Regions from separate parts of the Micromonospora sp. NPDC020750 genome, predicted to be linked through region 1. Evidence: riboswitches for the same ligand, from Rfam matches in the RefSeq annotation. Region 1 holds a riboswitch; the other holds the start of a gene.
What was found. Region 1 has a riboswitch for thiamine pyrophosphate ahead of ACH4T9_RS30920 (ECF transporter S component). Riboswitches for the same ligand answer to the same signal wherever they lie in the genome.
Positions count from the first base shown of each region.

Region 2: linked by a shared signal. The riboswitch ahead of ACH4T9_RS07635 (thiamine phosphate synthase) and the one ahead of ACH4T9_RS30920 (ECF transporter S component) in region 1 are both predicted to bind thiamine pyrophosphate.

Region 1 covers NZ_JBIRTH010000017.1:34,848-39,250, reverse strand. The annotation lists gene ACH4T9_RS30935 (alpha/beta fold hydrolase) at 1-719, opposite strand, end outside; gene ACH4T9_RS30930 (TIGR03943 family putative permease subunit) at 750-1,484, opposite strand; gene ACH4T9_RS30925 (permease) at 1,481-2,467, opposite strand; TPP riboswitch at 2,729-2,834, shown strand; gene ACH4T9_RS30920 (ECF transporter S component) at 2,907-3,500, shown strand; gene ACH4T9_RS30915 (ABC transporter ATP-binding protein) at 3,603-4,403, shown strand, end outside.
Region 2 covers NZ_JBIRTH010000002.1:509,885-514,287, forward strand. The annotation lists gene ACH4T9_RS07625 (nucleotidyltransferase domain-containing protein) at 1-336, shown strand, start outside; gene ACH4T9_RS07630 (aldo/keto reductase) at 533-1,495, shown strand; TPP riboswitch at 1,568-1,677, shown strand; gene ACH4T9_RS07635 (thiamine phosphate synthase) at 1,672-2,298, shown strand; gene thiO (glycine oxidase ThiO) at 2,292-3,395, shown strand; gene thiS (sulfur carrier protein ThiS) at 3,465-3,665, shown strand; gene ACH4T9_RS07650 (thiazole synthase) at 3,671-4,403, shown strand, end outside.

The DNA.
Region 1 (4,403 bases):
ACATGGGCGGCGCACGCCTCGGCGGCGGTGCGGCCGATCGCGATGTCCCTGCTGCTCCACACGAACGCGGTCGGCACCGGCACCGGCCCGACCGCCGCGAGGTCGGCCCGCGACATCGCCCGGTACCAGTTCAACGCGGCGGTCAGCGCGCCCGGCTCGCGCATCGGCTCGGCGTACCGGGCCACCCGGGCGGCGTCGCCGACCCCGCCGAGCAGCTTGCGCAGGGCGGCGGCCCGCAACGCCAGCAGCACCTTCTCCGCCTTGCCCGGCTTGCGGAACAGGGCGATGTACGACGAGCGGGCCTTCTGCCCGGTGTCCGTGGCCAGCGCGTGCGCCATCGCGGCGGGGTGCGGGACGGACACGGCGGTGAGGGTGCGCACCCGGTCGGGACGGCTCGCGGCCAGCCCCCAGGCCACGATCGCGCCCCAGTCGTGCCCCACCACGTGCGCCGCGTCGACGCCCAGCGCGTCGAGCAGGGCCGCCGCGTCGGCGACCAGTTCGGGGAGCCGGTACGCCTCGACCGCCCCGGGCCGGGCGAGCGGCGAGTAGCCCCGCTGGTCCGGCGCGTACGTGCGCAGCCCGGCGGCGTGCAGCGCCGGCGTCACCTCGTCCCACTCGCCGCCGTGCTGCGGGAAGCCGTGCAGCAGCAGCACCGGTTCGCCGTCGGCCGGCCCACCGGTGCGGGTCTCGAACGTCAGCCCCCGCGCCTCCACCTGCATGATCGGCAGCCTACCCAGCGGGGCCCGGCCTCACTCGTACTGGTTTCGCGGGACGGGCACCTTTCGCCAGGACTCCACGGCCAGGTACGGGATCTCGGCGTCGTTGACCGGGTCCCGCCCGACCCGGTCGCTGTACCGGCCGGTGGCCTCGACCCAGGTGTCGTTCGGCAGGCCGAGGGGCACATCGCCGGTCAGGCCCAGCTTGACCGGGCGTCCGTCGGCGGCGCAGCAGGACAGCACCATCCGGGCCAGCATCGGCTGCCCGTCGGGGCCGGCGACGATGAACCCGGTGAGCCGTACCCGGCGGTCGCCGATCGAGGTGCCCCGGTCGAACAGGGCCCGGGAGGCGTAGTCGAGCACGGTGACCGGGGCCGGGTCGCCCGGCGGCAGCGGCGGGTAGTCGGACGGCTGCTGTTCGGCGGCGAGCGCGGTGCCGGCCTGTTCCGCCGCGTACGAGCCGAGGGCCGGCGGGGCGACCAGCAGCAGGCCGAGCACCGGCAGCAGGAGCAGCCAGCCGACCCGCGGCTCGTGGTGCCCGTGGTCGTGGTCGCCGTGCCCGTCGTCGGGCTGGTGGTGCCCGGTGGCGGGCGGGCGCAGCTCGTACCACAGGGTCGTCACGGCGGTGGCGACCAGCACCAGCCCGGCGGCGATCAGGAACGGGCGCAGCCCCTCCTTGACGTAGCGCAGGTAGAGGTCGGTGACGCTGGCCCGGACCACCGCCCCGCCGAGCAGCAGCAGGACGACCGCCTGCGCCTGCCGGTTCACAGCAGCACCGCCCCGGCGAGGGTGGCCACCGCGACGGCGACGGCGAAGGTCGCCGGGGCGAACCGGAACGCGAACCGCCGGCCGAGGACGCCGGCCTGCATGGAGATCAGCTTGAGGTCGACCATCGGCCCGACCACCAGGAAGACCAGCCGGGAGGTGAGGGAGAACTGCGACAGCGACGCCGCGACGAAGGCGTCCGCCTCGGAGCAGATGGACAGCAGCACGGCGAGCACGGCCAGGGCGAGCACCGACAGCACCGGATCGTCGGCGAGGGTCCGCAACCAGCGCTCCGGCACGAGCACGTTGATGGTCGCGGCGGCCATCGCGCCGACGACCAGGAACCCCCCGGCGTGCACGACGTCGTGGCGCACGGCGGCCCAGAAGGCCCTCCCCCGCCCGGCGCCGTCCAGCTCCGGCCGGCGCGGCAGCCGGATCCAGTCGGCGCGGCCGAGCCGCAGCCAGAGCCATCCCATGGTCATGGCGACGGCCAGGCTGGCGAGCGCCCGCGCGAGCACCATCGGGGGGTTGCCCGGGAAGGCGACCGCGGTGGCGGTGAGCACGACCGGGTTGACCGCCGGGGCTGCGAGCAGGAAGGCCAGGGCCGCCGCCGGGGTGACGCCACGCCGGATCAGAGAGCCGGCGATCGGCACGGAGCCGCACTCGCAGCCCGGCAGCACCACGCCGGCGACGCTGGCCACCGGCACCGCCAGGGCCGGGTGCCGGGGCAGCGCCCGGGCCCAGAACGCGCGCGGGACGAAGACCGCGATCGCCGCCGACAGCAGCACCCCGAAGACCAGGAAGGGCACGGCCTGCACCAGCACCGAGACGAACACGGTGGTCCAGGTCTGCATCCGGGGCGCGGCCAACACGCCGGCCAACTGCTCGCGGAACACCACCAGCAGCACCAGCAGCACGGCCAGCACCTCGACCGAGCCGACGAGGCCGCCGTCCGGACGTCGCGGACCGCCCGCCGCCTCCCCCACCGGTACGTCCGGCGCGGCCACGCCGACCGACCCCGTCGCCGGGGCCCGCCCGCCGGCCCCGGCGGGCGGCGGGGAGCGGTCGGTCGGCGCCGTCACGGCTCGCCCCCTGGTGTTCGGCAGTTCGGCGGCGCGACACTATCGCGCGCGACGGGCCGGGTCGACGAAGTACGGCGAGATGACGGTTTCCGCATCGGGGGTGAGCTGCGATTGGATCACATTGCCCGGCGATCTTTCGAGGTGTTAGCGTCGGCGAGACAACTTCATATCCGACAGGGGAGCGCACAGCGCTGAGAGTGCGGGCACCGCCCGCAGACCCTCGAACCTGATCTGGGTAATGCCAGCGCAGGGAGTTCGGTCGACCTCCAGCCGCGCCGCCGTCCGGTAGCCCGGGCGCGGCGTGCGTCTTCTCCTGGTTCACTCACGAACTGGGAGCCATCACATGAACCACACCGACAACAACCGCTGGCGCACGATCGACATCGTGGTCGCCTCGGTGATCGCGGTCGCCTTCGGCGTCATCTTCTGGGCCTGGGGCCTGGTCTGGAGCGCCACCGACGGGGCGTTCGCGTTCTTCCCGCCCGCGCAGACCCTGCTCTACGGGGTCTGGCTGATGCCGGCCGTGGTCGGTGGCCTGGTGATTCGCAAGCCGGGCGCGGCCCTGTACTGCGAGACCGTCGCCGCCGTCCTGTCCGCCCTGCTGGGCAGCCAGTGGGCCGGCACGGTGATCCCGCAGGGCATGGTCCAGGGCATCGGGGCGGAGCTGGCCTTCGCGGCGTTCCGGTACCGCTCGTTCCGGCTACCGACCGCGCTGCTCGCCGGGGCGCTCACCGGCCTCAGCGCCGCCCTGTTCGACTTCCTCGTCTGGAACGCCGAGTACGACCTGACCAGCTACCGCATCCCGTACGCCCTGCTCACCATCGTCAGCGCCACGGTCGTCTCCGGCGCCGGCGGCTGGGCCCTCACCCGCGCCCTGGCCGGCACGGGCGTCCTGGACCGCTTCCCCGCCGCCCGCGACTACCGCGCCCCCGTCTGATCGGGTTGATCAAGAGGTTTGCGTCAGCCGAACCCGGTTCTCCGGACGCAAACCTCTTGATCAACCAGGCTGTTCGGGTAGGGCGGGGTTGAGGGGGTCGGGGTGGGCGGGGTTGGGGTGCGGGGGTTCGGGTGGCGGCATGCTGGGCGGCGGGCCTGGGCGGTGCGTGGGGTGGACCTGCGCGTCGAGCGTGGCGAGCGGGTGCTGCTGCTCGGGCCGTCGGGGGCGGGCAAGAGCACGCTGCTGGCCGCGCTGGCCGGGCTCCTGCCCGAGGACTCGGGCGAGCAGGAGGGCACCGTCGAGGTCGACGGGGTCGACCCGCGCGCGGACCGGGAACGGGTCGGCATCGTCTTCCAGGACCCGGAGACCCAGCTCGTCATGGCCCGCTGCGGCGACGACGTGGCATTCGGGCTGGAGAACCGGGGCGTACCGGCCGACGAGATCTGGCCCCGGGTGGACGAAGCGCTGCGCCGCGTCGGCTTCCCGTACCACCGGGACCGGCCGACCGCCGCCCTCTCCGGCGGGGAGCAGCAGCGGCTCGCCCTGGCCGGGACGCTCGCCCTGCGGCCGGGTCTGCTGCTGCTCGACGAGCCGACCGCGAACCTCGACCCGGCCGGGGCGGCGCTGGTCCGCCGCGCGGTGGCCGACGCGATGGACGGCGACACCACGCTGATCCTGGTCGAGCACCGGGTCGCCGAGGCGTTGCCACTGGTCGACCGGGTGGTGGTGCTGGAGCCCGGCGGCGGGGTACGCGCCGACGGGCCGCCGGAGGCGGTCTTCGCCGCCCACGGTGACGCCCTCGCCGCCGACGGAGTCTGGGTGCCCGGCCGGACCGTGCCGCCCCGGCGCGCCACCGCGGCTCCGGGTGACCTGCTGATCACCGCCGACCGGGTCGCCGTGCCG
Region 2 (4,403 bases), on a different contig from region 1:
CCGTCGGCGCTGGCCACGGCCCTGCTGGCCGGTGGCTGGGAGGCCGGGTTCCTGCTCGACGCAGCCGCCAAGGGCGCGGCGGCGGGGGACGGGGGCTACGTGGCCGGCTGCCTGTTCCGGGCGGTCGGCGTGGTCGTCCAGGCGCTGCACGGCCGGGCCGGGCGGTGGCTGGTGAACGAGAAGGGCATGATCGCCTCGGCCGGCCGGCTGCCGGACGTCCCGGTGGACTTCGCACGCCGGGCACAGGGGCTGCTCGGCGCGGTCGGCCGCACCCCCGCCGAGCTGGCCGCCACCGTCGCCGACGGGCACCGGCTGGTCGCCGAGGCGCTCCGCTGACCCGCCGCTCGGCGGGCCGTGCCCGGGTCGCCTCCGACATGCGCGTTCTTCGGCAGCTCCTCTCTGGTGAGCCCCGTTGAGCCGCCGGGCGGCCGTCTCGGGGCGGTGCCCGCAGCGGGCCGCCGTTGCCGGGGCGGGTGGGCTACGCCGGGGCCGTGGGGCGTCCGGCCGGTGACCGCGTCGGGGCGGGCATAGGGTGGATCTCGTGACTGAGATGACCTATCGACGGCTGGGCGACTCCGGGCTCGTGGTGTCCGTGGTCGGCGTCGGCTGCAACAACTTCGGCCGTAAGCTCGACCTCGACGGCACCCGGGCGGTGGTCGACGCCGCCCTCGGCGCCGGCATCAACCTCTTCGACACCGCCGACATCTACGGCGACGAGCCGGGCGGCTCCGAGGAGCTGCTCGGCCAAGTGCTCAAGGGCCGCCGGGACGACGTGGTGGTGGCCACCAAGTTCGGCATGGACATGCAGGGGCGCAACGGCCCGGACCACGGCGCCCGGGGTGCCCGGCGGTACATCGCCCGGGCGGTGGAGGCGTCGCTGCGCCGGCTCGACACCGACCACATCGACCTGTACCAGATGCACGAGCCGGACCCGGGCACCCCGATCGACGAGACCCTCGCCGCCCTGGACGACCTGGTCCGCGCCGGCAAGGTGCGCTACCTCGGCAACTCCAACTTCGCCGGCTGGCAGATCGCCGACGCCGACTGGGTCGCCTCGTCCAACGGGCGGGCCCGGTTCATCAGCGCGCAGAACCACTACTCGCTGCTGGAGCGGGGCGTCGAGGCCGAGGTCATCGGAGCCTGCGAGCGGTTCGGCCTGGGCATGCTGCCGTTCTTCCCGCTGGCCAACGGGCTGCTCACCGGCAAGTACAAGCGCGGCGAGGCGGCACCCGCAGGCAGCCGGCTCTCCGGGGGCGGCCGGTACGCCGCGCGCCTGGCCGCCGCACGGTGGGACGTCATCGAGGCGCTGGAGGCGTACGCCGCCGAGCGAGGGCTGTCCCTGCTCCAGGTGGCCATCGGCGGGCTGGCCGCCCGGCCGGCGGTGACCTCGGTGATCGCCGGCGCCACCACGCCCGAGCAGGTACGGGCCAACGCGGAGGCCGGCGTCTGGCAGCCCACCGACGACGACCTCGACGCGCTCGACGCCATCCTCTGAGCCGGGCGGCCGTGGTCCAGCCCACTGGCCCACCCCCTTGGCGGTGCAGCCCATCCGTCGTACGGTGACACGCAAGTAACCCACGGGAGCCCGGTGTACCGGGCTGAGAGGGGGGCTCAGAGCCCCCGACCGTCGAACCTGATCCGGGTAATGCCGGCGCAGGGAGGAGAATTGCCGTGCCGTCCCTCGGGCGACTGCATCTGATCACCGACACCCGGCCGGGCCGGGACCCGCTCGCCGTGCTGCACGCCGCCCTCGCGGTGGCCCGCGCCGAGCTGGTCGTCCAGGTCCGCGTCACCGACGACGCCACCGACCGCGCGGCGTACGACCTGGCCCGGCGGGTGGTCGCGGCGTGCGCGCCGTACGGGGCGACGTGCCTGGTCAACGACCGGCTGCACGTGGCGCTCGCGGTCGGCGCGGCCGGTGGGCACGTCGGCGCGGACGACCTGCCCGTGGCGGCGGCCCGCCGGGTCCTCGGCCCGGCCGCGACGCTCGGCGCGACCGCCCGGTCCCCGGACGCCGCCGCCGACGCGGTGGCCGCCGGGGCCAGCTACCTGGGCGTCGGCCCGTGCCACGCCACCGGCACCAAGGCCGGCCTGCCGGACCCGATCGGCCCCGCCGGGGTGCGTGCGGTCGCCACCGCCGTGGCCGTGCCGGTGATCGCCATCGGCGGGGTGACCGCCGCGACGGTCCCGGCGTTGCGCGCCGCCGGGGCGTACGGGGTGGCGGTGGTCGGGGCGCTCTCCGCCGCCGCCGACCCGGGCCGGACCACCGCCGAGCTGCTCGGGGCGCTGACGTGCTGACGCCCACCGGGCAGGGGCCCGTCGACGTGGCGGTGGTGGGCGCCGGGCCGGTCGGGCTGGCGGTCGCCTGGCGGTGCGCGGCGCGCGGGCTGCGGGTCGTGGTGCACGACCCGGCCCCCGGGTCGGGCGCGTCGTACGTCGCGGCCGGGATGCTGTCGCCGGTCGCCGAGGCGTACTTCGGCGAGCACGAGCTGACCGGGCTGCTCGCCGCCTCCGCCGCCCGCTGGCCCGGGTTCGCCACCGAGCTGGCCGAGGCCGCCGGGACCGGATTCGGGTACCGCACCGAGGGCACCCTCGTCGTCGGGTTGACCAGCGACGACCTGGCCGAGGCGCGGCGGTTGTGGTCGTACCAGCGAGGGCTGGGGTTGCCGATCACCCCACTGCGGCCCTCGGAGCTGCGCGACCGCGAGCCGGCGCTCGCCCTGCGGGTGCGAGGCGGCGCGGTCGCCCCCGGCGATCACCAGGTCGACCCCCGGCGGCTGGTCGCCGCGTTGCGGGTCGCGGCCGAGCGGGCCGGCGCGAGCCTGGTCGCCGGCCCGGTGCGGGAGCTGTCCGAGCTGGACGCCCGGGTGACCGTCGTCGCCGCCGGCTGCGGCGCCGCCGCCCTCACCGGGCTGCCGGTCCGGCCGGTGAAGGGGCAGATCCTGCGGCTCCGCGCGCCCGGCGGCGGCCCGCCGGGCTTCCGGCACGTGATCCGGGGGTACGCCGACGGCGAGTCCGTCTACCTGGTGCCCCGGGACGGCGGCGAGGTGGTGGTCGGCGCGACCGTCGAGGAGCGCGCCGACACCCAGGTCACCGCCGGGGCGGCGCTGCGGCTGCTGCGCGCCGCCGTCGACCTGGTTCCCGAACTGACCGAGTACGACCTGGCGGAGGCGTGCGCCGGGCTGCGCCCCGGTACCCCGGACAACGCGCCGATCATCGGGCCCGTGCCCGGCCGGCCCGGGGTGCTCGCCGCCACCGGGCATTACCGGCACGGCATCGTGCTCACCCCGGTCACCGCCGACCTCGTCGCCGAGCTGGTCGTCACCGGGGAGGCGGACCCACTGCTCGCCCCCTTCACCCCCGAGCGGTTCGCCGGCCACCGCCGGCACGGCTGACCGCGTCCGGCACCACTGACCACTTCGGCACGACCGATCGCTGTCGGGCCTTCGAGGAGGAGCACGCACATGGAACTGACGGTGAACGGCGCCGGGCGGACGCTGTCCCCCGGTGCGACCGTGGCGGACCTGATCGGCCTGGTCACCGAGCAGCGCGGCGGCCTCGCCGTCGCCGTCAACGGCGAGGTGGTGCCGCGCGTCGGCTGGCCGACGACCGCGCTGCGCGACGGCGACCGGGTCGAGGTGCTCAGCGCCGCACAGGGCGGGTGAGCGGGGTGCCCGTCGCACCGGCGTACCCCGGCCGGACCGCCCCCGAGCCGGCGCCCTTCGCCCTGGGCGGCGAGACGTTCGGGTCGCGGCTGATCCTCGGCACCGGCGGCGCAGCCAGCCTGCACGCGCTGGAGCAGGCGATCCGGGCCTCCGGCACCGAGCTGGTCACCCTCGCCCTGCGCCGCGTCGACACCGCCCCCGGCACCGCCGGCGGGCTGCTCGACCTGCTGGAGCGGTGCGGGGTGAAGCTGCTGCCGAACACGGCCGGCTGCCGCACGGCCGGCGAGGCGGTCAAGGTCGCCCACCTGGCCCGCGAGGCGTTCGGCACCGACTGGGTGAAGCTGGAGGTGATCGGCGACGAGCGCACCCTGCTGCCCGACGGGGTGGAACTGCTGCGCGCCGCCGAGGAGTTGGTGTCCGACGGGTTCACCGTGCTGCCGTACACGTCGGACGACCCGATCATGGCCCGGCGGCTGGCCGACGTCGGCTGCGCGGCGGTGATGCCGGCCGGCGCGCCGATCGGCTCCGGCCTGGGCATCAACAACCCGCACCACATCCGGCTGATCCGGCAGGGCGTCGACGTGCCGGTGATCCTCGACGCCGGGATCGGCACCGCCTCCGACGCGGCGCTGGCCATGGAGTTGGGCTGCGACGCGGTGCTGCTGGCCAGTGCCGTCACCCGGGCCGCCGACCCGGCGGCGATGGCCACCGCCATGCGGTACGCGGTCCGCGCCGGCC